Regions from separate parts of the Halobacillus amylolyticus genome, predicted to be linked through region 1. Evidence: riboswitches for the same ligand, from Rfam matches in the RefSeq annotation. Region 1 holds a riboswitch; each other region holds the start of a gene.

Evidence for each region. A riboswitch is a leader RNA that binds a small molecule or an ion and turns the genes downstream of it on or off. The one in region 1 is predicted to bind thiamine pyrophosphate.
Region 2: another riboswitch for thiamine pyrophosphate. It lies ahead of tenA (thiaminase II); the one in region 1 lies ahead of thiT (energy-coupled thiamine transporter ThiT).
Region 3: another riboswitch for thiamine pyrophosphate. It lies ahead of MUO15_RS09950 (3-oxoacyl-ACP reductase); the one in region 1 lies ahead of thiT (energy-coupled thiamine transporter ThiT).
Region 4: another riboswitch for thiamine pyrophosphate. It lies ahead of MUO15_RS15780 (Ykof family thiamine-binding protein); the one in region 1 lies ahead of thiT (energy-coupled thiamine transporter ThiT).

What each region holds. Positions count from the first base shown of each region.
Region 1 is NZ_CP095075.1:1,139,233-1,145,433, reverse strand. Features, by position in the region: gene MUO15_RS06055 (SDR family oxidoreductase) at 1-598, shown strand, start outside; gene MUO15_RS06050 (alpha/beta hydrolase) at 659-1,393, shown strand; gene rpsN (30S ribosomal protein S14) at 1,900-2,169, opposite strand; TPP riboswitch at 2,336-2,439, shown strand; gene thiT (energy-coupled thiamine transporter ThiT) at 2,520-3,092, shown strand; gene MUO15_RS06035 (DUF1028 domain-containing protein) at 3,214-4,089, shown strand; gene MUO15_RS06030 (sporulation protein) at 4,108-4,869, shown strand; gene MUO15_RS06025 (DUF2087 domain-containing protein) at 4,973-5,560, shown strand; gene MUO15_RS06020 (MFS transporter) at 5,624-6,201, shown strand, end outside.
Region 2 is NZ_CP095075.1:2,929,423-2,935,623, reverse strand. Features, by position in the region: gene thiE (thiamine phosphate synthase) at 1-119, opposite strand, end outside; gene thiM (hydroxyethylthiazole kinase) at 116-892, opposite strand; gene thiD (bifunctional hydroxymethylpyrimidine kinase/phosphomethylpyrimidine kinase) at 883-1,695, opposite strand; gene tenA (thiaminase II) at 1,692-2,381, opposite strand; TPP riboswitch at 2,422-2,525, opposite strand; gene thiW (energy coupling factor transporter S component ThiW) at 2,531-3,025, opposite strand; TPP riboswitch at 3,149-3,260, opposite strand; gene MUO15_RS15090 (PucR family transcriptional regulator) at 3,317-5,002, opposite strand; gene MUO15_RS15085 (pyridoxal-phosphate dependent enzyme) at 5,021-5,989, opposite strand; gene MUO15_RS15080 (Fic/DOC family protein) at 6,093-6,201, opposite strand, start outside.
Region 3 is NZ_CP095075.1:1,917,778-1,923,978, forward strand. Features, by position in the region: gene MUO15_RS09945 (bifunctional metallophosphatase/5'-nucleotidase) at 1-1,441, shown strand, start outside; gene MUO15_RS09950 (3-oxoacyl-ACP reductase) at 1,627-2,388, opposite strand; TPP riboswitch at 2,525-2,630, opposite strand; gene MUO15_RS09955 (S8 family peptidase) at 3,080-4,534, opposite strand; gene MUO15_RS09960 (carboxylesterase/lipase family protein) at 4,857-6,201, opposite strand, start outside.
Region 4 is NZ_CP095075.1:3,068,640-3,074,840, forward strand. Features, by position in the region: gene MUO15_RS15765 (NADP-dependent oxidoreductase) at 1-709, opposite strand, end outside; gene MUO15_RS15770 (GNAT family N-acetyltransferase) at 808-1,554, shown strand; gene MUO15_RS15775 (DUF4037 domain-containing protein) at 1,829-2,602, shown strand; TPP riboswitch at 2,660-2,763, shown strand; gene MUO15_RS15780 (Ykof family thiamine-binding protein) at 2,855-3,457, shown strand; gene MUO15_RS15785 (ECF transporter S component) at 3,459-4,043, shown strand; gene MUO15_RS15790 (ABC transporter ATP-binding protein) at 4,040-5,692, shown strand; gene MUO15_RS15795 (energy-coupling factor transporter transmembrane component T family protein) at 5,679-6,201, shown strand, end outside.

The sequences.
Region 1 (6,201 bases):
CGTGGATGTTTTAGTGAACAATGCGGGCTTTGCTATAGGAGGATTTTTGGAACAGGTGCCGATCGAAGCTTACAGACGACAATTTGAAACGAATGTATTCGGAGTAATTAGAACGACTCAAGCCGTACTTCCGATCATGCGTAAACAAGGACAAGGCAAGATTATAAATGTCAGCAGTATTAGCGGACGGATTGGCTTTCCTGGTTTGTCGGCTTATGTATCTTCAAAACATGCCCTAGAAGGGTTGACGGAAAGCTTACGTTTTGAAGTGAAGCCGTTTGGGATTGATGTGGCTTTAATTGAACCAGGTTCTTATCAAACCAACATCTGGACAAGCGGAATGGAACTTCCAAAGGCTGTGCATGATCCTGATTCACCTTATGCTCACTATGTAAGGGGATTATGGAAAGCATTAAACAGTGAATCTCACGGAGCTCCAGCAAAGGTTGCTGATCTAATGACGAGGATGGCCGGCAAATCTCAAATTAGAAAACTCCGTTATCCCATTGGCGCTGGTGTTAGGCTGAATTTATTTTTGAAAAAAGTAGTGCCATGGTCTTTTCTTGAAAAGACGGTGTTGAAGAAACTGCTTGGGTAAGGGTTTTCTTACAGCCTTAGATAGGGTAATGTGTAGAAAAGAAATGGGGAGAGATGTGTAATGATGAATGGGGCTGAACCAATTTTTGTTGAAGGAAACGAAGTAGGCATTCTTGTAAGTCATGGATTTACTGGAACACCGCAAAGTATGAAACCTCTCGCTGACGCTTACTTAAAAACAGGCTATACAGTCGCTTGTCCGAGACTTGAGGGACATGGAACGACTCCTGAGGATATGGAGGTTTCGAACAAGGATGATTGGATTCAATCGGTCGAAACTGCCTATCAATGGCTGAATGAACGGTGTTCCATCATTTTCGTTGTAGGATTATCGATGGGAGGGACACTGGCGTTATACCTTGCTGAAAAATATAAGAAGATCAATGGGGTTATTTCCATAAATGGAGCGGTTGATATTCCTGATATGGAAAATGTGATGGAATCAACGAAAGATCGTTTTGTTGCAGCGATTGGTTCTGACATCAAAAAAGAAGATGTGGAGGAGCTGGCTTATGATAAAACACCTATCAATGCGATTCGCTCTTTAATGGCATTGATGAAAGAGGTTCATGAAGGACTCGCGGATATCCACTGCCCGGCACTAATCTTTGTCTCTGAGGAAGACCATGTTGTTCCCCCGGATAACTCTGAAACGATCTTTGACTCAGTCTTCTCCGAGCATAAAGAGCTTGTCCGCTTGGAAAACAGTTACCATGTTGCTACATTAGACAACGATCAAGATTTGATTATCGAGCGAAGTCTTGAATTTTTTCAAATGTATGCTAAAACCTTATAAGCTCTTTACAAAAGGCTGTTTTCTAAAAGATTGTTGTTTTTGACACAAAAACTATAAACTGCGTCATAACATACGGCTTTGGAAATACACTACTCTTTCCGCGGGGGCGCGCTGAGCCTCCTCGCTCGCAAAGGCCGCTCACTGTGGGGTCTCATCGTCTTCGCTTTCGCGCAGGAGTCTTCGTATTTCCTTCGCTGATATGGCGGTTGATTGGAGCGTAGGGCCGTCGACTCCTGCGGGAAAAGCAACAGCTGAAGATCCCGCAGGAAGCGATTTTTGCTTCTGAGGAAGCTGAAGCGTTGCCCGCGGAAAGCGACGGCCCGAAGTGGAAATCAATCTTGCTGTCGTGACGAAGGTTTATATCTGCGGGGGATAAAGAGCAACAAAATTTACGAAAAGAGCCTTACAAAAAGCATTGATGGTATGTAAATAAACCTTAGAACTCCTATGAGCTCCTAAGGTTTTTCTGTGTGTCTTTTTTCTAACGGGCGCTTGCGCTTTTGTTCTTACCAGCTGGCTTTCCTGACTCCGGGAAGCTGTCCTTTGTGAGCGAGTTCGCGAAATTTAATTCTTGAAAGCCCAAACTTTCTCATATAGCCGTGAGGTCTTCCAGTTGACTCACAGCGATTATGAAGCCGTGTAGGTGAGGCATCTCTTGGCAACTTTCTAAGTGCTTCATAATTGCCTTCCGCCTTTAATTGCTTTCGCAAATCTTTATATTTTTCATACGTCGCTTGACGTTTGCGTTCTTTTTCTATCATTGCTTGTTTAGCCATTGCAGTTCTCCTTTTCATAAATAGTAATTGTTACGAATTATATTATATTAACTCAAGGCACCTTTGTCAAACCAGGTGGCAGGTTAGTCGTTTCCGTACCGGCTTTGCATTGAATGCAGAGGATGATTGATTTATAATAGATTCATAGCAAAAAGAGCAAACGTATATAGCCTTCAAGGGGAGCTTTTATAGCTGAGAGTGAACAATTTTTGTTCAGACCCTTCGAACCTGTCAGTTAGTACTGGCGTAGGGATGGTGGCTTTTTTGATGGCGATGTAAGGGATTCCTCCATCAGGAAGCTTCCCTTTGGCATCGCTTTTTTTGTGTGTGAAAAAAGGAGGTTGTTGGTTATGCAAAGTAAACGTGTATTGTTCATGGTAGAAGTGGCTATTTTCTCGGCATTAGCGATCTTGCTTGATATTATTCCATTTCTATCATTTAAGCTCTGGGCTCAAGGGGGATCGGTTTCCTTTGCAATGGTTCCCGTGTTTATTATGGCATTTAGATGGGGGCTTCGTGGTGGTTTATTGACAGGGCTTCTGCTAGGATTCTATCAAATATTAATGGGTGCTTATATGATAACACCATTGCAAACATTCCTTGACTATATTGTCGCGTTCACCGTCATTGGACTTGCGGGGATTTTCGCCAAGCCGGTTTGGGAAGCTGCCCAAGCAAGGCATATGAAGCGCTTAGTTGTATGGATAATTGCAGGGGCGTTTGTAGGCAGTCTCTTTCGATTTGTAGCCCACTTCTTTGCTGGAATTGCCTTCTATGGCGCCGCTGCCCCACCAGGCCAGCCAGTTTGGTTATATTCATTGCTTTACAATGGTGGTTATATGCTGCCAACATTTATTTTAAGTGCGATCATATTATGCTTGTTGTTTTCACAGCGTCCAGCTTTATTGATAAATCATTCATAGCAAGAAAAACCTATTTTCTAAAAGTTTTTAATGCTGCGAAAATAGGTTCTTTTTTGTAAAATAGAAAGGTGAATAATATGAAAGAGTCGAATCATGTATATAGGAAAGGGGTAGAAAAACAATGAAACATTCTAAAGTAATTGCAACCTATTCAATTGTCGGATTTGATCCACAAACAGGAGAGCTCGGGGTTGCTGTCCAATCAAAATTCCTCGGTGTAGGCGCAGTAGTGCCTTGGGCGAAAGCGGGTGTCGGAGCAATTGCCACACAAGCATTTGCTAATCCTGCTTACGGTCCTGATGGCCTGCAATTGTTAAGTGAAGGATTAAGTGCCCAGGAAACCGTGGATAGACTGATAGAGAATGATCCTGAGGCTGCAGATCGCCAAGTGGGAATTATTGATGCCGAGGGAAGAGCAGCTACATTCACTGGTGAACGCTGCTATGACTGGGCTGGAGGCGTAACAGGAAAACACTACACAGCACAAGGAAATATTTTAGTAAATAAAGAAACGGTGACAGAAATGGGGCGTGCTTTTGAGTCAAGTGAAGGGACGTTAGCGGACCGCTTGTTAGCAGGACTTGAAGCTGCTGAAAAAGCGGGCGGAGACAGCAGGGGGAGACAATCTGCAGCGATTTACGTTGTAAAGGAAAAAGGAGGCTATGGCGGGCTTAGTGATGTCTTTGTCGATTTGCGGGTGGATGATCATCCTGAACCCATTCAAGAATTATCACGAATTTACAAGCTTCAACAGCTATATTTCGGGGAATCCAAGCAGGGAAATATTAAACGTTTAGAAGGTGAGCTTGAGGAGAGCGTTGTTCATCATTTGTACAGAACAGGGTTTTTGGCAAGCGAGCAACCGGATTCTGACGATTTCTACGAAGCCCTCACGACATTTCTACACAGAGAAAATTTCGAAGGGCGTGAACAGGACAAGGGCTGGTTGGATTTAGAAGTGTATCATTTTCTTGAGCGAATGGATTCAGAAAGGTAAAAAAGAGGGGGAATAGTCATGTTTAAAAAACTAATGGCGCGTGCAGGCATTGGCGCAGCCAAAGTTGATACGCAGCTTGAGAAGCTAGAGTTCCAACCTGGCGAAACTGTAGCAGGCAAGGTAGTTGTTCAAGGTGGTGAAGTAGAACAGGAGATTGAGCAGATCACTATTTTCTTAATGACTGAAGCATTAAGAGAAGTCGATGATAAGAAAGTGAAAGAAACGGTAAAGCTGGAACAATATCGTGTGTCAGGTGAATTTGTCATTGCTGCGAAGGAGACGAAGGAAATTCCTTTTTCCATCGATATCCCCACCCACACACCAGCTACACTAAACAGGCTTCCTTTATGGTTTGAAACAGGACTTGACATTCCAATGGCCCTTGATGCTGAGGATCGAGATTATATTAAAGTATCTGTCCATCCACATATTGATACTGTACTTCAAGCGGTGGAAAGAGAGCTTGGCTTTCGTTTGAAAAAGGTGGAAATGGAGCATTCAAGAAGGCACGGCTATGTCCAGGAATTTGAATTTCTCCCTGGTGGTGAATTCAGAGGATACTTAGATGAGTTGGAACTGATTTTCTTTTTAGATCATCAAGGTTTACGTGTATTGTTACAAGTCGACCGAAAAGCAAGAGGATTGGGCGGTTTGTTTGCAGAAGCCCTCGAAATGGATGAAACGAATATTCAGCTGTATTTTTCAAAAGAAGATTTACAGTCGGGGTCGGCAACGGTTGCGAGAGAGCTTGGGAGAACTATACGAGAACATGCAAAATAATCAAAAAGCTGCTAGAGTTTTTAACTCTGGCAGCTTTTTTTGACTTTTCCCCACAATTAGATTAACATCTAATTAGATGAATCACGAATAATGGAGGCTGATTATGCAATTAAATAAAATGATTGCCTTTCACAAGGCTGTAGGAGATCCAACGAGATTAAGAATTGTATCGCTTTTACTTACAGGCCCAATGCATGGTCAGTTGATCGCTGAGAAACTTGGTCTGAGGCCGCCAACCATTACCCACCACTTAAAAAAGTTAAGAGACACAGGGATGGTTTATTCGAGAAGAGATAAAAATACAATTTACTTTTACTTGGATAAAAAGAAACTAGAATTCATGGCTACGGCGATCTTGAGGATAGGAGATGAGGAAGTGAAGAAAGAAGAACTGCATGTAAATGAAGCGGAACAACGTAAGATTATCAACAGTTTTATCACGGGGGATGGCAGGTTGAAGCAGATGCCGAGTCAACTGAAGAAGAAGCTTGTAATTTTATCTTATTATGTACAGGAATTTCAGCCTGGTAAAGTGTATGAGGAATCCGAGGTAAATGAATATATTCAACGGTTCTATGAGGATTATGCAACGATGAGACGAGAATGGATTATGCAGCAATTTATGTATCGGGAAAATAATAGATACGAGTTAAATCCTATGGAGATGTGGCCAGTTGTTGTGAAAAGGTGAATGGTCTATCACCTTTTTTTTGAACTCTAATTAGATATATATCTAATTAAAGGGGGGTAGAATATGTCAGATTGTTTCCATAAGCATCCTTACAGCTATTTATTCTGTTCAGGGATTGTTAACGGGATAGGAGACCGATTTAGTCAAGTTGCTGTGCTGGCACTGTTATTGGAGCTAACAGATTCAGGATTAGCAGTTGGGATTGTGATGGGGATGCGCGTTCTTCCTTATTTAGTATTATCCCCGATTGCCGGAAAGCTTGCAGATGTCTGGGATCGGCGGAAGATTATGATCGTAACAGATGTGGTAAGAGTTCCATTTGCCCTATCCTTTTTATTCGTGCAATCAGTTGAAGATCTGTGGATTATCTACGTTAGCATGTTTGTACTTGCTTGTGGAGAAGCCATCTATCAACCTGTTAGAAAAAGTAGCATCGGAGTGATCGTTGACCAGCAACACTACACTAAAGTAAATGGATTAGAGCAGGTTGTGATAGGGATTGTGCTAGTGGCCGGTTCCGTAACAGGCGGTGTCGTAGCATTTTTTGTAGGGAAGGATGTGGCTTTTGCTCTTAATGCGTGTACATTCATTGCTGCTGCGCTTATTATAAAACATCTCGTGATAAAAAAAGAAGTGAATCA
Region 2 (6,201 bases), 1.8 Mb from region 1:
CGAAATTGAAAGGCCGTGATTCCACCTGCAATCGCCTCTTCTAGAATCGCAACAGAATCACGCTGGCAATTTTGACTGCCCATAATGAGGTATTTCCTTAGTCTCTCCTGTAGATTCATGAAGAAGATCCCTCTAATTGTGATAGATCCATAGCTAGCGCATCGATAAAATGAGCGGCAAACGTACCTGGACCATTTACCTCAGGTTGAGAGGCAGCCTGCTCTGCGGCTAGCCCATAAAACTTAACGGCTGTATAAGCTTGTTTCAGAGGTGTACCTGTCGTTGACAAGCAGGCTGTCAAGATCGATCCGAGTAAGCAACCAGCCCCAGTCACTTGCGACAGCCAGGCATGACCTGTTTGATTGCTGATCATCTCTTCCCCGTCTGAAATCACATCCACTTTACCCGTCACAATAGCTAGCGTGTCAAATTTATTAGCAACTTTCCGAGTGATCTCATCGGCATTGTCTGTATCGACGGAATCGACGCCTTTTGTTTCCAAAGACATCCCTACAAGATGGGCTAGCTCGCCTGCATTTCCTTTAATGGCTGTAGGCTGCACTTCTGCAGCGATCCGCTGAAAAGCTTTCGTACGAAGTGTTGTTGCCGCCACACCAACAGGGTCTATCACGACAGGAATCCCCTTCTCGTTTGCTGCCTTCCCAGCTATAATCATTGATTGAACCTGCGCCTCTGCTAACGTACCGATATTTATCAACACACCATCTGACAATTTCGCTATCTCTGCTGCATCTTCCTTAGCCATCGCCATAATCGGTGAGCCACCAAAGGCCAACAATCCATTGGCACTAAAGTTCATGACAACTTGGTTCGTTAAGTTGTGAATTAGCGGCTGTTTCTCTCTCACTTCGGAAATAATATCTAAAACCATTTGTTAAAAACCTCCTCACGTGTTGCAAAGTGATTAGTCGGACCACTTCCATTGCCGAGATTGAATGAGTGGCGAATGGCTTCGGTTACAAAATACTTTGCTTGCTTGACTGCTTCTACCAAAGGCAACCCTTGACTTAAGTAGGCCGTTATCGCTGCTGAATACGTACATCCAGTTCCATGGGTATTTTTTGTATCAATTCGTTCACTTGTAAAGGTATGAATCTCAGATCCGTCATATAAAAAGTCGACCGCTTCTCCCTTCATATGACCACCTTTTACTAAGGCAGCACCAGCACCAAATCTCGTAACCATTTGCTGTGCTGCTTCTTTCATATCCTCACTGCTCTCCATCGATTCCCCTAAAATATCCTCTGCCTCAGGGATATTCGGTGTCACAAGCGAAGTTAGCGGCAGTAAATTCTCACGGAGCCATACGCGGGACTCCTCTTCAATCAGAGGATCACCGCTTTGGGCAACCATGACAGGGTCCATCACGTAAGGTGCTGACACCTGCGGAACCCACTCGGCAACCGCCTTCATCATACTGACGTTTGAGATCATCCCTGTTTTGAAAGCATGGACAGGCATGTCAGAAGAAATCGCCTCAAGCTGATCTTTCAGCATCTCAATGGGAAGATGATGAACACTCTTCACCCCCGTAGTATTTTGAGCAACGATGGAAGTGATTACACTCATCCCGTAGCTTTGTAATTCTTGAAACGTCTTTAAGTCAGCTTGAATACCGGCACCACCACTCGGGTCGGTGCCAGCAATTGTTAACGCACAGGCTGCTTGCTTCATTTCGAACTCACCGCCTCCCCTGTCGGCCATTCTTCACAAGTGTACGCCATTTCCCAGAAATTCAATTCAAGTTGGCAACTCTTTCGAAAGGCATCTTTCATACGACGCAGCTCAACCTCTGACGCTTCTTCGGCGAGCTCATCAAGACGTTCACACATGGCCATTGATAGCGTATCAAAATCCTCATTCGCGTAGAACTCTATCCAAGGATAGAACGTGTGATTCGGTGTCGGCTGATACTTTTTCATCAAGTGGTTGCCAATTTCAACGTACGTCCATGGACATGGAAGCAAAGCGGCCAGAATTTCGCCGAGGCCGCCCATTTGCGCATGATACATCATGTGTTTGACGTAGTGATCAGCTGTCGGCGGCAATGGATAGCCTTGTAGTTCGTCATAACCTGCCCCAATCACATCGCAAAAGTTGTGGTGTGGGTGTGTTTCGCTATTTAATACAAAACCGACTTGTTCACTAAAATAACCCATGTCGCGGCGTTCGGTTGACTTCGAAATCGCGACACCATACACGTGCATAAAAGCGTTTAAGTATTCATAATCGGCTTTAATGTAGTGGGCTAAGGCTTGTTCTGGAACCTCACCTTTCCCGATTCCCTCAACAAAGGGGTGGTTAAAAATTGCTTCAAATAACTCATTATTTTCTTTTCTAACTATTTCGGTAAATGTCATAAATTTTGCCTCCTTAATTTTAAAAAAGAAGCTACTAAGAGGTTTTGTGAGGCTACTTCCCTTTCGCTGGTATTACCCAGATCAGGTTCCAAGGGACTAAGGAAGAATCCTTATCTCAGCGCACTCGCGCCCCTAGTAGTTTCCGAAAGTCATAGATTTGGTTGTGGGATAGCGTTCGATTGACGCAATCTAGATACGACAAACAAGCCAAGTAAAGCACCGGTTGTACTGCTTATAAGAAATGATGGTAAAAAGGCTAAGGCTCCCGCCGAACTGCCCATTAGAACATTTGCATAGGGGACAGAGAACAGCGCACCAATCATGCCAGAACCAATCATTTCGCCTGACGCTGCCATCCAGGGTTTTTTAGACCATTTGTAAAAGTAACCCGCGAGCAGGGCTCCAATCATGCCTCCTGGAAACGCAAGCAATGTACCGAGTCCTAGCAGATTTCGTAGCAAGCCGATCGTAAAAGCGATTCCGACCGCTGGGATCGGCCCAAGCGTGATGGCTGCCATCACATTGACGGCATGCTGAACAGGGTAAGCTTTAGCAATACCGGCCGGAAACCAAAGCAACTGGGACCCAAGCGTTCCAATTGCCACAAATATCGCCATCGTCGTTAATAGTCGAGTACGATTCACGTCGTTTCCTCCTTTCTTTAAATGTAGATCAAGAAACCTTCACACACATTGAGGGAAGCGATTGAACACTAAAAAAGCCAGATCCTAGAGTGGACCTGGCTTCGAATGGATAAAGTCATAAGACATTTCGTCTGACTACTTCCCTCCGCTGGTGTTAACCAGATCAGGTTCATAAGAGTCGGAAAGCTTACTTGCTTTCCTCTCAGCCCACACTCGGGCCCCCCTAGTAGTTTTACTAACTATTCACTTGGTTGATTTCATCATAACAAAGCATTTTTCGTTTGTCACTGTTCACTCTTCCACTTTTTTCAACATCCATAACCTAACACTAAGCTCAAGCAAAAACAAGTCGTCGGCATTTAACAGTGATAATCCCGTTAATTGCTCAATGTTACGTAATCTATGAAGTAAGGACTGACGATGCAAAGTCAAGGCCCTCGCTGTTTGACTCACATTACTGTTATATTTGTTATAAACAATAAACGTCTGAATGAGATCGGTCTGCCGCTTCTGATCATATTCAATTAAAGGCTGCAGTGTATCTTTCACAATGCTCTCAATTTCTTTTTCATGGGAAAGAGCCATAAGAAGCCTGTTCATTCGGGTATCACTAAAAAAGGTGCGGTTTCCTTCCTCGTGCTGTTGTTTTCCAATATTTAAAGCAGTTACAGCTTCATCGTAGCTTTGGTGGAAAGAAAGAATTCCTCTTTTATGAAAAGATATTCCCCAGGAAATATTTATTCCAGCAAGTAATTCGTTTAATCTCCGTTCAATGAGATCGAGAAATTGATTACTTGTCTCGACATACGGATGGCTATCTGCTTCCAAGTAGACGATCACTTCTCCGTCCTCAAATGTTGCCATCGTTCGCCGTTTCAGAACCTCACCGGCGTGGGTGACCTCTTTTTGAATATAATAATTGCGGCTGTGCATTGATGAGGACTGTACTTTGTGATCTGTTGACCCGATAAGGTTATCTACCTTTTTCTTGAAGCGGATGGAACCGACAAGGCAAATGTATGGAAGGGTTAAGTCATAGCCTAACAATTGGGCTTTTGACAGCATTTGTTTATCTAAGTTGATATCATTCTTGGCTAGGTCTAATAGGAAATGATCTCTAAGCCGGATTTCTGTCATTTCAATGGCATCTTCTTTTACAAAATATAGAGCACAAGCGGTTAGCGCATGCTCTAGAATGTTTAGGACAGGCCATGTTAGTTCTTCATCACCTTTTGGTTGAAATAGAAGGTAGCCTTGCTTTTTATGATTAGACAGAATAGTAAGTTGATAGCAGTATTGCACACCAATCTTATATTCTTCAATGTAATGATAGAGAGGGTGATCACGAAATGGAGTATCCTCTGCCGGAATCAGTTCGTAATCCCCTTCAGTCACGCCGTTCAAGACATCGATCATTTTCTGGTCAAAGTCATAATTAGCACGCACAATTTTATTGTGGTCACTGATCGCGACAGGAATCCTTGAATGTTGATAAAGAATGGTCATGATTTCTTGCAAGCCTTTTCCATTTAGTACACAATTTATTAACTCTTGTCTGATTCCTTCGGCATGCCTTTGTTCGACTTCTTTCTCTTTGCTAATTTCAATTAATACATCCTGCAAAATATCTCCGAAGCGGACGTCCCATGGAATTTCGATGATGATAAAGTTCTCGTCGAAGGCAAGCTGCTGGATGCGATCAGGAATTTTGAAAATGTGCCGTCCTGTAGCAAAAGCAAGGGCAGATGCCCCTGATTGCATAACATCCTTGACATAAGTTTCTAAACAATTAGGGTCATCCCCGCAACCAACCCCTGTACTGAGCACAAACTCGTTTTTTCGAACAAAATTCTCTACAGGTGTTTCAATGACTGAAATCCATTCTACATAATTGGTTTCTACACTCTCTTGCCCAACATGGACTTTTGCCGACTTCATTACAGGTAATTGCAAGACATCCTTCACAGTTATTCCCATCCATCACACCCCGCAAGCTTATCTAGTTTCAAGCAACTCACGCACCGTTTCATGGTCTACATTATTACCACTGACAATCACCACAATTGTACGCTCTTTCCCCTTCTTTTTTAGAAGCAGCTGCCCAACCCCTGCACCTGCTGCACCTTCTATCACCATTTTATGATGCTCAATCATAAACAATACCCCTTCTGATATTGCCTTTTCAGAGAGAAGAAGACTTTCATCCATATACTGCTGTGTTAATGAAAAGGTGTGCTCGTTATTCGGTCCAATCCCACCTAATAAACTGTCTGCTATTGTAGGCGACTCAGCCATTTTTACTGGATATCCTTGTTTAAGACTTTCATGCATTACGGCAGCGTTCTCCATTGTAACGCCAGTGACACGAATAGAAGGCTCAATAGCTTTCAACGTATAGGCAACCCCAGAGAGCAAGCCCCCTCCTGAGAGCGGAACGATCACTTCGTCTATATCAGGACATTGATCCATAACTTCAAGCCCAATCGTTCCCTGGCCTGCAATGATATCAAGGTCATCGAATGGCTTAATCACAGAAACACCCTTTTCCCTTTCCAGTTGATAGCAATAGTCCTCGGCATCATCCTGATTGTCTCCAACGACAATTACTTCTGCTCCGAGCTGCTTTAGCCGATTCACCTTACCATTAGGCACACGGGATGAAATGCATACGATTGAATGAATACCAAGCTGTTTTGCTACATAGGCGACAGCAATTCCATGATTTCCTGTCGAAAATGTGGCTACTCCTTTTTGCTGCTCTTTTAAAGAGAGGGAAAGGATCTTGTTAGCTGCTCCTCTTAGCTTAAAAGCCCCCGTAGGCTGCTCATTTTCAAGTTTCAGATACACGTGATCTCCTGTGTTCTTTGACAATGCTTCCGAGTAAATCAATCGTGTTTGAGCAGCGATTCCAATGATGCGCTGCTTTGCCTTCCAGATACTCCTCAGGGATAGCTTTTCGCTCAAGGTGAAGCCCTCCTCTTATTTATATGTATGTAAACATGGTTCAGATTTTTCAGATAATGTACCATAAAAATAAAGATCATACCATGATGATGGATGATCTCTGTTATTTTTTAATTAAAGAATGGTTTATAACTTTTTGTAAATGGTGCAAATCATTAACTGATTCAATGCTGGCACGAAGTACTTGGTCACGCGGCATCACTGCCCAGTCC
Region 3 (6,201 bases), 780 kb from region 1:
AAACCAGCAATATCAACAGGGCGGCATGGCGTTAATCGGCGGCATTGTTGAGGATTTCCGCTCCGTGAATGCGGATGGTACGGTCGTTGTGGACGGCGGAGATACGATGCAAGGAACTCTTATCTCTAATTCTTTTTACGGAAAATCTACCATTGAAACATTGAATGATATCAAGTACGATGCAGGCGCAATCGGTAACCATGAGTTTGACTGGGGTGTCGATGTCCTGAAGCAGCGCCTGGATGATGCTGCTTATCCCATTCTTGGTGCGAACATTTTTGAAGAAGAAACTGGAGAGCGTCCTGAGTGGGCCAAGCCTTATACCATTGTGGAAAAAGGCGGCTATAAGATAGGGATTATCGGATTTGCAACACCACAAACACCTCAGACGACATTATCCACGCATGTAGAGGGCTTGAAGTTTCCAACGCCTGCCCCAATTGCTGAGGAACTTGCGGCTGAACTTGAAGCAAAAGGTGCCGACATGGTAATGGTAACCTCTCACCTTCCTGGCTGGCATGAGGAAGAAACAGATAAAATTATGGGTGAACTGGCACAACTGGCAAACTCATCTGAAGGCGGACTGGATGCCCTTGTCGGTGGTCACTCCCACGAACGAGTAGCTAGGCATGTGAATGGGATTCCGGTTGTAGAAGCTGACCGTTATACAAACGCGATTGGCCACATTCAGTTGTTTGTCGATCCTGAATCAGAGGAAATCTATGATTCTGAAATCGACATGCTAGAAACATATGAGCACCTAGCTGGTGAAGATGAAAGCGTTCGCGAGATTGTAGACTACTATAAGCAACAAGTAGAAGAAGTAAAGAGCGAGGTCGTTTCCACTACAGAAGGGCCGCTGACTCGTGAACGCAAGTACGGCGACCTTGGTGTCAGCCAGCTTGGAAATATGATTACTGATGCAATGCGTGAACGTGCAAATGCAGACATTGCCTTCCAAAACAGTGGCGGTATCCGCACAGATATTAATGCAGGTGAGATTACGTACGGTGAAGTATTTGAAGTGCTTCCTTTTGACAACTATAACGTAACAGCAGAAATGACTGGGCAGCAGCTTAAGGAAATCTTAGAAGGGCCAGCTCCCGATGATTGGAACTTTATGAAGATTCAGTTTTCAGGAATGAATGTTGTCTATGATCCTTCACAGTCTGATGGAGAGCGCGTGACTTCCATTAAGTTGACTGATGGCACACCTGTTTATACGAATGGTGAATTTTCTGATCAGACGTTTACGGTTGTGACGAACAACTTCCTTTCTACAGGTGAAGGTGATGGTTATACGACCTTTGGTGAAGTGGAATGGGCATCGCATCCTGACTTTCAGCGTGAATTGTTTGCTGATTACTTGCGAGAGATGCAAGCGAGTGGGGAGACGATTGTTCCAGCTGAAGCGTTTGATGGTCGTTTAATTCAAGAGTAATACGAAATAGTTAAGCCAGCAGAATGTGGGGATTCTGCTGGCTTTTTTTACGATCATAATCTAATAATCATCTTCTGTTTTTCATACCATAACTTTAGTTAGGGCGTTATAAATTGACCAACTCGTCACTAGTTCCAAACGCTTTAATAGCTTGGCTACAGACATCGCACCGTAGTTTTAAGAAATTAATCCATAACCAATCCACCATCAACGACTAAGTTTTGCCCCGTAACTGCACGACTCCATGGTGATGCAAAAAATAAGGTTGCATCAGCTAGTTCCTCAGGGGTTGTCACTTGTTTTAACGGCGTATTTTCACTAATCATCTCGAACACTTCATCAGGAGTCGATGCACTTGCATCCGTTTTTTGCAATAACCCGCCCGAAACCATATTCACCGTAATACCATGAGCTCCCACGTCACGAGCCATGTTTCTAGTAAAACCGAGTAATGCCGCTTTGCTTGTATTATAGTCATGATAAGGAACAACAGGGTTTTGAAATAGGTTGGTACCGATGTTAATGATTCTTCCAAATTTCAGGGCGCACATTCCTTCATAAGCTGCTTGTATTGTGTGTAATGCTGCTTTTACACTCCCTTCTAATTGCATTTGGTACTCTTCCCAAGTTACGGTTTCTGCTGTATTCCGGTTAGCGGCATCAAACTTAAAATTAACCAGGGCATTGTTGATGACTGTTGTAACGGCTTGGCCAAAATGCATTTCAGCTTGATCAAACATTGCTTGAACTTGTTCTTTGTCGAGAATATCTGCCTGAACCGCCAAAGCACGGTCACCAATACTTTCAACGACTTCCTGCGCTTTCTTTTCACTTTGATTATAGTTAACAATAACCCTTGCTCCCTCACGTCCGAAAGCTTTGGCAATTTCTGCTCCCAATCCCCTGCTTGCCCCAGTTATCAATACAATTTGATCTTTAATTTCCACTGTTATATTTCTCCTCTCAGTATTCAAAAAATCCCCCATCAATTTCTCAAGTGTGGAAATACTTCCTGAAATGAAACAAATAAAAAACAGCACCACATAAAAGTGATCCTGTTATACCAATTAATCAACATGATTAACGCTAACATCATCACTTCCCTTCGCTGGTATTAACCAAATCAGGTTCAGAGGGTCAAAGAAATGTCATTTCCTTTCTCAGCCAAATGGCTCCCCTAGTGAATATTATTCTTATATTATTTTCTAGAGTTTAACACACAAAGTTAGCCTTGTCTTGTAACATTTAAAATTGGATGTCCATTTGTCAGGGTGGATTCTTGAAATAGATGTAAATGGGATATTTTTCACCTTTTAACGAATACTCTAAGTAAGAAGATAGGAGGTTTTTATATGAAAAATGACTACAAGTTAGCAACTCTTTCAGAGACTGAACGAGAAAAATTAGAAAACCTTGAAAAGGAATTTGGAAAAGTACTCATTGCTTGGGAAGGAAAAAGGTAACCAACCTCCGTATCCCTCACGGCGGTATTTTGTTTCCAGCTTCCTACTAAGCTGGAAACCTTGTCTTTAGCTAACCGAACGACCTTCATCGCTCGGGACTTGAATCCTATAGCTTCGACCCATGCCGGCTACAAAAATAAAACCGTCTCGGGCTTGTCTCGAGACGGTTGGTATATTATCTTAGAGACTTATGTTTTGGACCCTTCTGAGCCTTACTGTCTGTCAATGCAAACGCACTATCTACGGCCGCGTAAGCATTCACATAGCCAGTGCCGACTTCCCACGCTTCATATCCTGGCATGTTCGTAGTAGTTTCTGTCAAGATTTCAAATACTTCGTCAGGGGACAGCGTCGGATTGGCTTCAAGCATCAACATGACTATACCTGCAACGTGTGGCGTAGCCATGGATGTTCCACTTAACGTAGTATAATACGGCAGAAAAGCAGTGGGTATATTTTCTACGTCGGTAGTCGTATTAAGTACTCCTACCGGTGACAGAGTTCTGGTTGACACGATGTTTAAACCTGGAGCTGTTAGGTCAGGCCGGTTGAAATACGTATAGGTTTCACCTTCGATAGTAAACGTGCCGCTTTCACCTTTCACACCGCGGGAAGAAAAATCAGCAAGCTCATTTTCAAAGGTACCTGCTGCCACAGAAATTACCCAAGGCGCGAGAGAATACGGATTCATCGTATCTGCCCCAGGACCAGCATTACCGGCGGCAAATGTCACAACCATTCCCCGTTCATACGCCGCTTTACTAGCAACATTGACTGGACCATTCGGATCGAATTCACCTGATGAACCCCAAGAATTTGTAATAACGCGAATGTCAAATTCCGCCTGATGGGTTAAAGCGTAGTCAAATCCGCCAATAGCATCAAGAATAAAGAGAGCACCGCCGGAACCATAGCCGACTAAATCAGCACCCGGGGCAACACCTTCGTATTTTCCGTTAGACATTTGTCCTGTTCCACCCACAGTACCAGCAACATGTGTCCCATGCCCGGAATTTGTATCCGTGTTCACAACGCCCTCTTGATACGTCACAGGGCCAATATCGCTATAGGCATGTAAGTTAATGGAGCTAAGTACGTTTTCAACCAGATGGGAACCATATTCCAAGTCTGCATGTGTGCCGTCAACCCCGCTATCATGAACAAGAACGGAACCCCCTTCTCCGGTAACAGGAAGACCTTCGTTCCTTTTTGTCATTTGATCATCCGTACGAACCTGATCAACTCCTGTAAGTTCTGTGGCCTTCTCGTTAAAGTAAGACAGCTTTCTGTTCAAGTAGAGAGAACGAACTCCTTCTGCTTGTGCTAATTTATCAATCTGACTTTCTGTTGCTAAGACACCGGCAACTGGAAGGGCCTTCATGGTAACCCCTTCCGTCAATCCAATCTTTTCGAGTAAAGCAACATTTTGAGTAGTTGGGGCTCCTTCACCTTCAAAAGTGACCACCACTTCAAACGGCCCTGTCTCCGTTTCTAATGCTTTATTTAGGTGGGGATCGATAGAAACGTTTACACCTGTTTCAGCATTCACACCTAATCCACTTGGAAAAAGTGAAACAAGTAAGGTCAAGATTGCAGCCAATGATAAAACAATACTTGCTCTTTTCTTCATGTTTGTGAGTCTCCTCCTTTTTATTAATCTTCTAAAATCCTTTTCCGCACTATACTAACACAAAATTTAAAATTTTCAGTATACACGGTTTAAAAAACACCTTTGGAACTAGCATTTGCTAGTTTATGGTTAATGTAAAGGACCAAAATTTATTCCAATTTAAACGAACGGGTATCGGATAGGGAATACATATAAAAAAACGAGCTTGAAAACTTAAGCCCGTTTTTCCGAAATAACTAGATTCATCTCTACAAGTCCCAATGTTTAATAGAGCTTGGATTAATAAATCCATGAAATGTTCCACTCTTCACGAACATTAACCTTAATTAACAACAACTTTTTCCCAATTCACTCGGTCTTCGCTAGTTGGATCATGCTCAATTCTGCTTTCCGCGTTAAAAATCATTGTAGACCGATTTTCCAAATCATAATCCGGCCAACTTGGGATAGCTTGAGTATTTGGGTTACCACTCAGAGCAAAGGCAATCCAAGCCTGATGCATCTGCTCAGACACTTTCTGCCGGTCAGAAGAGTCACCTATCAGAGACTTTGCACTATCAATCGTATTCCAGACAAATGGAATTTCCAAAGCATGACAGGCTTTTAATCTGCCATTAGAAACAGGACTCTGCCAGTCGAAGCGGTACATCCAGACAGGGGCATCCTGTTCCAGTTGCATCTCCGCCAATTTAATTGCTGGATAGAAAAACACACGGAGGGTCATCAGTTGATCATAGAGGGTTTGAGTTAATTTTTCTCCCTTGTCCAAGAATTGATCAGAGATTTTTGGCCACCGTGAGCCAAACGTCCGCCCGAACATGTTCGCAACATCTTTAGGATCTCCGTTTTTCCATATAGGGTCAAAAAAGGTAAAGAGTCGGAATTCATCTTTAGTAGTCCCAATTAAAATAGGAACACCTTTAGCAGCACCTGCGGCCAATGCCTTCTCTGGATGTTCGGGTAAGGACACCCCATCGATGACTGGCTGCAAACTCATCGAAGGAAGAGCAGCGGAAGCTTCCACTAGTTTCTCGATCGGCATATCCACAAGCTTTGATAGTTCATCCGCGCCCACGTCTAAAGAATCCAAAAGATGGTGGGCAACCTTTGTAGCCTTTGATGAGCTTAAAGCATTTTTAGCAGCACCACTTTGCAGGATCGCCTGATGGAATAGTCCTTTTGCTGAAGGGAGTGCCAGTAATACACCAATGCTCATCGCCCCTGCCGATTCGCCAAAAACAGTCACCCGATTAGGGTCCCCACCAAAAGCTTCTATATTTTCCTGTACCCATCGTAAAGCAGCGACTTGATCGAGTATCCCGCAGTTTCCAGAAGTCGCATACTCCTCACCTCCAATTTCGCCTAAGTGAAGAAAGCCCATTATTCCAAGCCGATAATTGATCGTAACGACCACAACGTCACCTTCAGTAGCAAAAGAAGTTCCGTCATAGAAATCGCTAGAACCGGAACCCGAAATAAATGCTCCTCCATGAATCCAGACCATAACAGGACGGCGTTTGTCATCCGCCCCTGGTGACCAAACATTTAAATACAAACAATCTTCACTTGTGTTTTTCGCCTCATTACCCAAAAAATCCGAAATTTCCCTCGAAGGCTGTGGTGAGGCTGGACCGAAATGTGTAGCATCACGGATCCCCTCCCATGAT
Region 4 (6,201 bases), 1.9 Mb from region 1:
AAGGGTAAACACTGTCGGCAATTTCTCCCCCTACATTGTCAAAATAAATGTCTACACCACTAGGGCAGGCAGATTGAAGAGCCTTCGCGACATTCTCGGTTTTATAATTGATTGCCGCGTCCGCTCCTAACTCATTTGTAATATAATTTGTCTTTTCATCACTACCGGCGATGCCTACAACTCGGCAGCCGAATAGTTTCCCAAGTTGTACCACCGTTGAACCCACAGCACCGGCAGCTCCAGAAACGACGAGAGTTTCTCCTTCTTTTGGCTTCCCGATATCAATAAGGCCAAAATAGGCAGTAAGTCCTGGCATCCCAAGAATTCCTAATGATGTGGTGATCGAGCCAAGGGTTGGATCCACTTTTCTAACTGAATCAGCAGATGTAATCGCTTTTTCCCTCCATGGAAGAGAGCCTGTCACAATATCCCCTGTAGTGAATTGCTCTGCTTTAGACTCTATTACTTGAGCAACAACTCCTCCCGAGATAGCTTCGTTTAATTGAAAAGGGGCGACGTATGACTTCGCATCATTCATGCGTCCCCTCATATAAGGATCAACCGATACATATAACAACTCGACTAACAATTCGCCTTCTTGAGGCTGCAGCGATTCAGCCTCAATGATACTTAGATGCTCATGAGTCGGGACAGTTTTTGGCCTTTTAATTAATTGAATTTCTCGATTCAAACTCCTCACTCCTTCCATTATTTACATTTCCTATTGTATCGCATCTATGGATCCAGATGAAAAAGAAACGGCTGGACGTTAGAATATAAAATGAGTACATGGCAAGGAGGGCAATTATGGAAGAATGTGATTTTGATAAGGCCAAGCTTTATGAAAAAGTGAAATTTGTGGAGGGGGAGAACTTTACTACAGTTGAAGAAACGAAGCATTTATCACAAGAGGAGTTTCTTCAACTGATAGAGTATTTAGGTAAAGATGAACGTTTGAAAAAAGCAGGAACCCTTTCCATTCTAGTTCAATCACCCCATCATATTGATAAAATAGATAGAGAACTAATCGATGCCGGATTTATGCTGCATGATGTGACTGTTACTGTGAAAAGGGATCTATCAAATCTGAGCCTGGCGGAAACAGGGGCTTATAGATTTGTTACCATGAAACCGGGGATGGAGGACACATTCAAAGATATATGGTCTCAAGCTATAACAGGCTCGTTGAATGCGCAGTCAAATTTGACGATGGATGACCGACTAAAAAGTGTAGAAAAAGAGCTTGGCCCTAATTTTAGGCGTACATGTCTAATTGCATATGAAGGAGAACAGCCCATTGGTGTAGTCATGCCCCATATTGAACCTGGTACGATAGCAGAGGGTAGATTATTTTACTTTGGGCTTATCCCTGAAGCACGTGGAAAAGGGAAGAGTAAGACATTGCACCGCCAAGCATTAACTATATTGCGTCAAGAGTTTGAAGCGACCTATTATATCGGTTCTACCAGCTATCAAAACACCCCGATGTTAAAGGTGTTTGCCCACAATGGTTGTGTGGAGATCGATCGGAGTAAAGTGTTTAGTAGGTCTTAGTAAAAAACCCCCTGAAATGGTAATAAGTCTTATTTGCAAAATTATCAAACAATTTATCGCTTCATTCTCTGATTTTTGGTAAAGTTAAGGAAATCATTTTTTTACTTATGGAAAAGATATTGAAAGGTGAAACAGATTGGCATGTGTAGGATCAACAGTTATTAGGGAGTAGTTAGTTCACATGTATGAAAGGGCTTTCTGACTAATCAATCGTGTTGTCTCTTATTCCATTTATCAAAAGTCAGTTTAAAGAACAGGCGGTGGTTGATAGACTATGGATTTAAAAACATTAGCAACAAAAGTGGCAAACGTATATGAACAAAATTCTAAAGTAGAAGCTGTTTATATCGCAGGATCTGTTGCGAGAGGCTGGGAGGATTATTATTCCGATGTAGAACTAAATGTGTTGTGGTCCGAGGGGCCGACAGATCAAGATCGTCTTTCTGTTATTGAACAGGTGGATGGGCAACTGATGGATTTCTACGCTTATGAAGATGAAGAATGGTCAGAAACATTTCAAGTGAATGATGTTAAATTTGAAATAAGCGGTTTTTTAACGGAGACCATTCGGAAGGTCGTCCAACGTGTAACGAAAGAGTTTGATATCGATCTAGATAGTCAATGCCTGATCGCTTCGATTCATTATGGAGAAACTGTGTCAGGTACAGAGCTAATGGATGGGTTGAAGGCCAAAGTTCAAGTGTATCCTGATCAATTGGGTCATGCGATGATTGATGCTCACTCTGTTCTTGGAAACAGATGGAAAAACCGTCAAGCTTTAATTGAGCGGGAAGACTGGCTGATGCTCTACACCGTTATGACTTCTGTCCAGCATAACATGATGGGGGTATTATTTGGACTCAACTGCATGTATGTCAATCATCCGGCATTCAAATGGCAGCGGCAAACGTTAAACCTAATGAATATTAAGCCGGAAAATATTATTGAGCGACTGGAAAGTGTATTTTTATCCAGTCCAAAACAAGGACTAGATGAGCTTGAGAGTATTGTGCAGGAAATGGACGAACTCGTTAAGGAAAAAGAATAAGCTTTACAAAACAGAAACCTTCCATTACGATGAAATTGTACAAAACTGCATATAGTTAACGAACACTAGGGGAGCTGCGGACGCGGCTGAGAGGAAATGGATTCCGACCCTTATAACCCGAACTAGATAATACTAGCGTGGGGAAGTGGAGTCGATCGTAGAATAGCAATGGTATACACATATACTTACGTTCGTAACTGCATTCCCTCGGGGATGCAGTTTTTTTGTATTTAATAAAAGGAGGAAGAAATCATGAGTCAAGGTTGTGGATCAACAAATCGTATTACAGGAAGTTCATTTTCAATTTATCCGATGACCGATCTTTTTGTCGAGATTATTAAGTCATCACTTAACGAGGTCGACACTTCTAAGGTATGGATAAAGACAGACGACGTGACAACAACGGTTAGAGGACAAATGACACATGTGTTTGATGTAACCAGAGCAATGTTTTTACAGGCGGCAAAAATGGGAGAACATGTTGTTTTCCAATCAACCTATTCAATTGGCTGTCCCGGAGATTCAGCAGGGGATGTCTATATGGCAGAGGATGGCGTCCCGTTGAACGGATCGCAAAGTAAGCGGATCGGTCAGGATGTTGCAGCTAAGTTTTCACTTTACCCAATGGGTGGCGGGGACTACATGGATGTAATTTATAGTCAAATTGAAGAGATGAAGAAGCAAGGAGTCGAGGTGAACGAAGCCCATTACTCTACACGTTTAGATGGGGATGGAAATAAGGTTTTTAACGGCCTTGAGCAGGTGTTTGAGCAAACAGAGAAGCAAGGGTCCGCACATACGGTTATGACGGTTACAATGTCTGCAAACAGTCCGTCAACAAAAGGAGGAGAGTAGATTGAGCCTTAAAAATTGGAAGTTAAAAGAAATTGTTGTCATGTCAGTGCTTTCCGTTGTATTTGCAGTTGTTTATTTAGCTTTTCTACCAGTTGGAAAGCTGCTAGCCGGTCTATTTGGGCCAATTGGCTATGACCTAATCTTCGGAATTTGGTTTATCGTCTCTATCATAGCTGCCTATATTATACGAAAAAAGGGAGCGGCCTTTTTATCGGAAACCATTGCGGCAACAGTTGAAATGCTGCTTGGAAATGCCATGGGACCGATCTTAATTTTAACAGGTATCATCCAGGGTCTAGGAGCAGAAGCAGCTTTTTCGATAACAAAGTATAAAACGTATAACCTGCCTGTATTAATGTTAGCTGGTGCGGGAGCGGCTCTATTCAGTTTCGTCTGGGGATACTTTCGCTCAGGGTACGCCGCCTTTGGGACTGGTTACGTGATCAGTATGCTCGTTGTCCGCATAATTAGTGGTGCCCTCATCTCTGGCTTGTTAGGGAAGACTATAAGTGACGCACTGGCAAAAACGGGCGTGCTGACAGGCTTTGCATTAGGAAAAGAACAACGAAGGAAGAAGGCCGCATGAAATTAATAGAAGTGAATCAACTGCATATTCGATTTGAGGACGAAGAGAACGATGTCTTGTCAAATGTGAGTTTCTCAATGGATAAAGGGGAAAGACTTCTTTTGTTAGGGCCGAGCGGATGTGGGAAAAGTACGTTGACATATGGGCTGAGTGGCATTCATCCTCGTGAGTTGGACGGGACAATGACAGGTGATATTCAGTTTAGAGGACATCCTGTAAAAAACTATTCCCCAGGGGAAATGAGTCAGCATGCCGGTGTTGTTTTTCAAGATCCAGACAGTCAATTTTGTATGATAACGGTCGAGGATGAAGTGGCGTTCGGCCTAGAAAATATGGGTACACCTGTTGAAAAAATATCTGGTCTGATTGATCAAGCTTTGCTTCTAGTTGGTTTAGAAGGTGTAAAGCTGAGGGCGATAAGCACGTTATCTGGTGGGCAGAAGCAAAAACTTGCTTTGGCCTGTGTGCTTGCCATGGAGCCCGAGCTGTTAATTCTTGATGAACCAACCGCTAATCTTGATCCGAAAGCTACCCGTGATTTTATTGAAACGATCGAAAAGCTCCAAAAGGATAAGGGGTTTGCGCTGATCGTTATCGAACATCAACTGGATGGCTGGGTTTCTTTTATCGAACGGGGTCTGATGATGAATCGAAGTGGAAGCATTTTTTATGACGGGCCGATCAGACAAGGGATCTCCATCCATAGACATACATTGCAGGAGCAAGGGATTTGGATGCCAGCCATCACTGAATATGTTATCGAAAAAGGATGGGACCAATTTGATCATTTGCCGCTAACTGTAGATGATTTTCTCAACGAATGGAGAGGGACGCGAGAAGAAGTGGGGGGCTCCTCCGCTACCAGGGATGATCGTTCCTCTCTACCCATTCTTGAACTATCAGCTATATCCTGGACGAAGAGTGACCGAAAGATCATTAACGATGTGTCCCTTGAGATCAGAGGGGGAGAATTCATAGCTATAGCGGGGGCAAACGGAAGCGGCAAAACCTCTCTGTCTAGAATAATGTCAGGCATTCAAAAGCCGGGCATGGGCAAAGTGTCCTTTTCAGGGAAATCGTTATACTCTTGGAAAGAAATCGATTTACGGCAGCATCTGGGCTACGTCTTCCAAAATCCTGAGCATCAATTAATTACTGACACCGTTTATGATGAAGTTGCCTTTAGTCTCAGGATTCAACAAATGGGGGGAGCGGAAATGGATAAACGGGTAAGGGGGATTCTTAGCACATGCCAGCTTGACGGGTTAGCCCATCGACATCCATACACATTAAGCCAGGGCCAAAAGCAGAGGTTGAGTGTGGCAACAATGATTGTCGATCATCAAGAGCTGCTCATTTTAGATGAACCTACGTTTGGTCAGGATGCCAAATCCACCAAACAGCTTATGGATTTGTTAAATATGAGATGCAGTAAAGGCTCAACGATTGTGATGATCACCCACGATATGGAACTTGTTGATCGTTTCGCTGACAGAGTTCTTGTTGTTAACGATGGGCAGATTGTTGCAGATGAACACCCGCATAAGCTCTGGGAAAATAGTAATTTAGCGGATTGGCAGCTTGACTATCCTGTTCGTGTGAAACTCAAGCATTTGATGAAAAGGGAGGGGTTATATGCTTCTTCATAGACTCAATCCAAGTATAAAGGCTTTAACCGTTATTGCAGCAGTTATCGGACTTGCTCTGATTTTTGACCCGATCACCCCATTGTTATTTAGCATTTTGACAGTGGCTTGCACCTTTCTTTTCGGAAGAGTAAAGGTGAAGTATTATCTCATGTTTTTAATCCCATTTACGATTATTTCGTTTGGGATGCTGTGGACCACAATTGTCTTTGCGGATGCACCGGAGCATCCTAATCAGATTGTCCATTTGCTTTTGTGGGAAGTGCCGAAGGAAGATGTCATTGTTGCTCTTTCTCTCGCTTTAAGAATGTTCGCATTTGCGACCTTATCGTTAATGTTTATTTTTACAACGGATATGGTTGGTTTTATTTTAAGTCTGATGCAGCAATGTAAGTTATCTCCAAAACTAGCTTATGGAGTCTTAGCAGGGTATCGCTTTTTACCTTTAATGAAAGAGGAGTTTCAGCATATTCAAGAAGCCCATCAAGTGAGGGGTGTGAAACGGGGAAAAA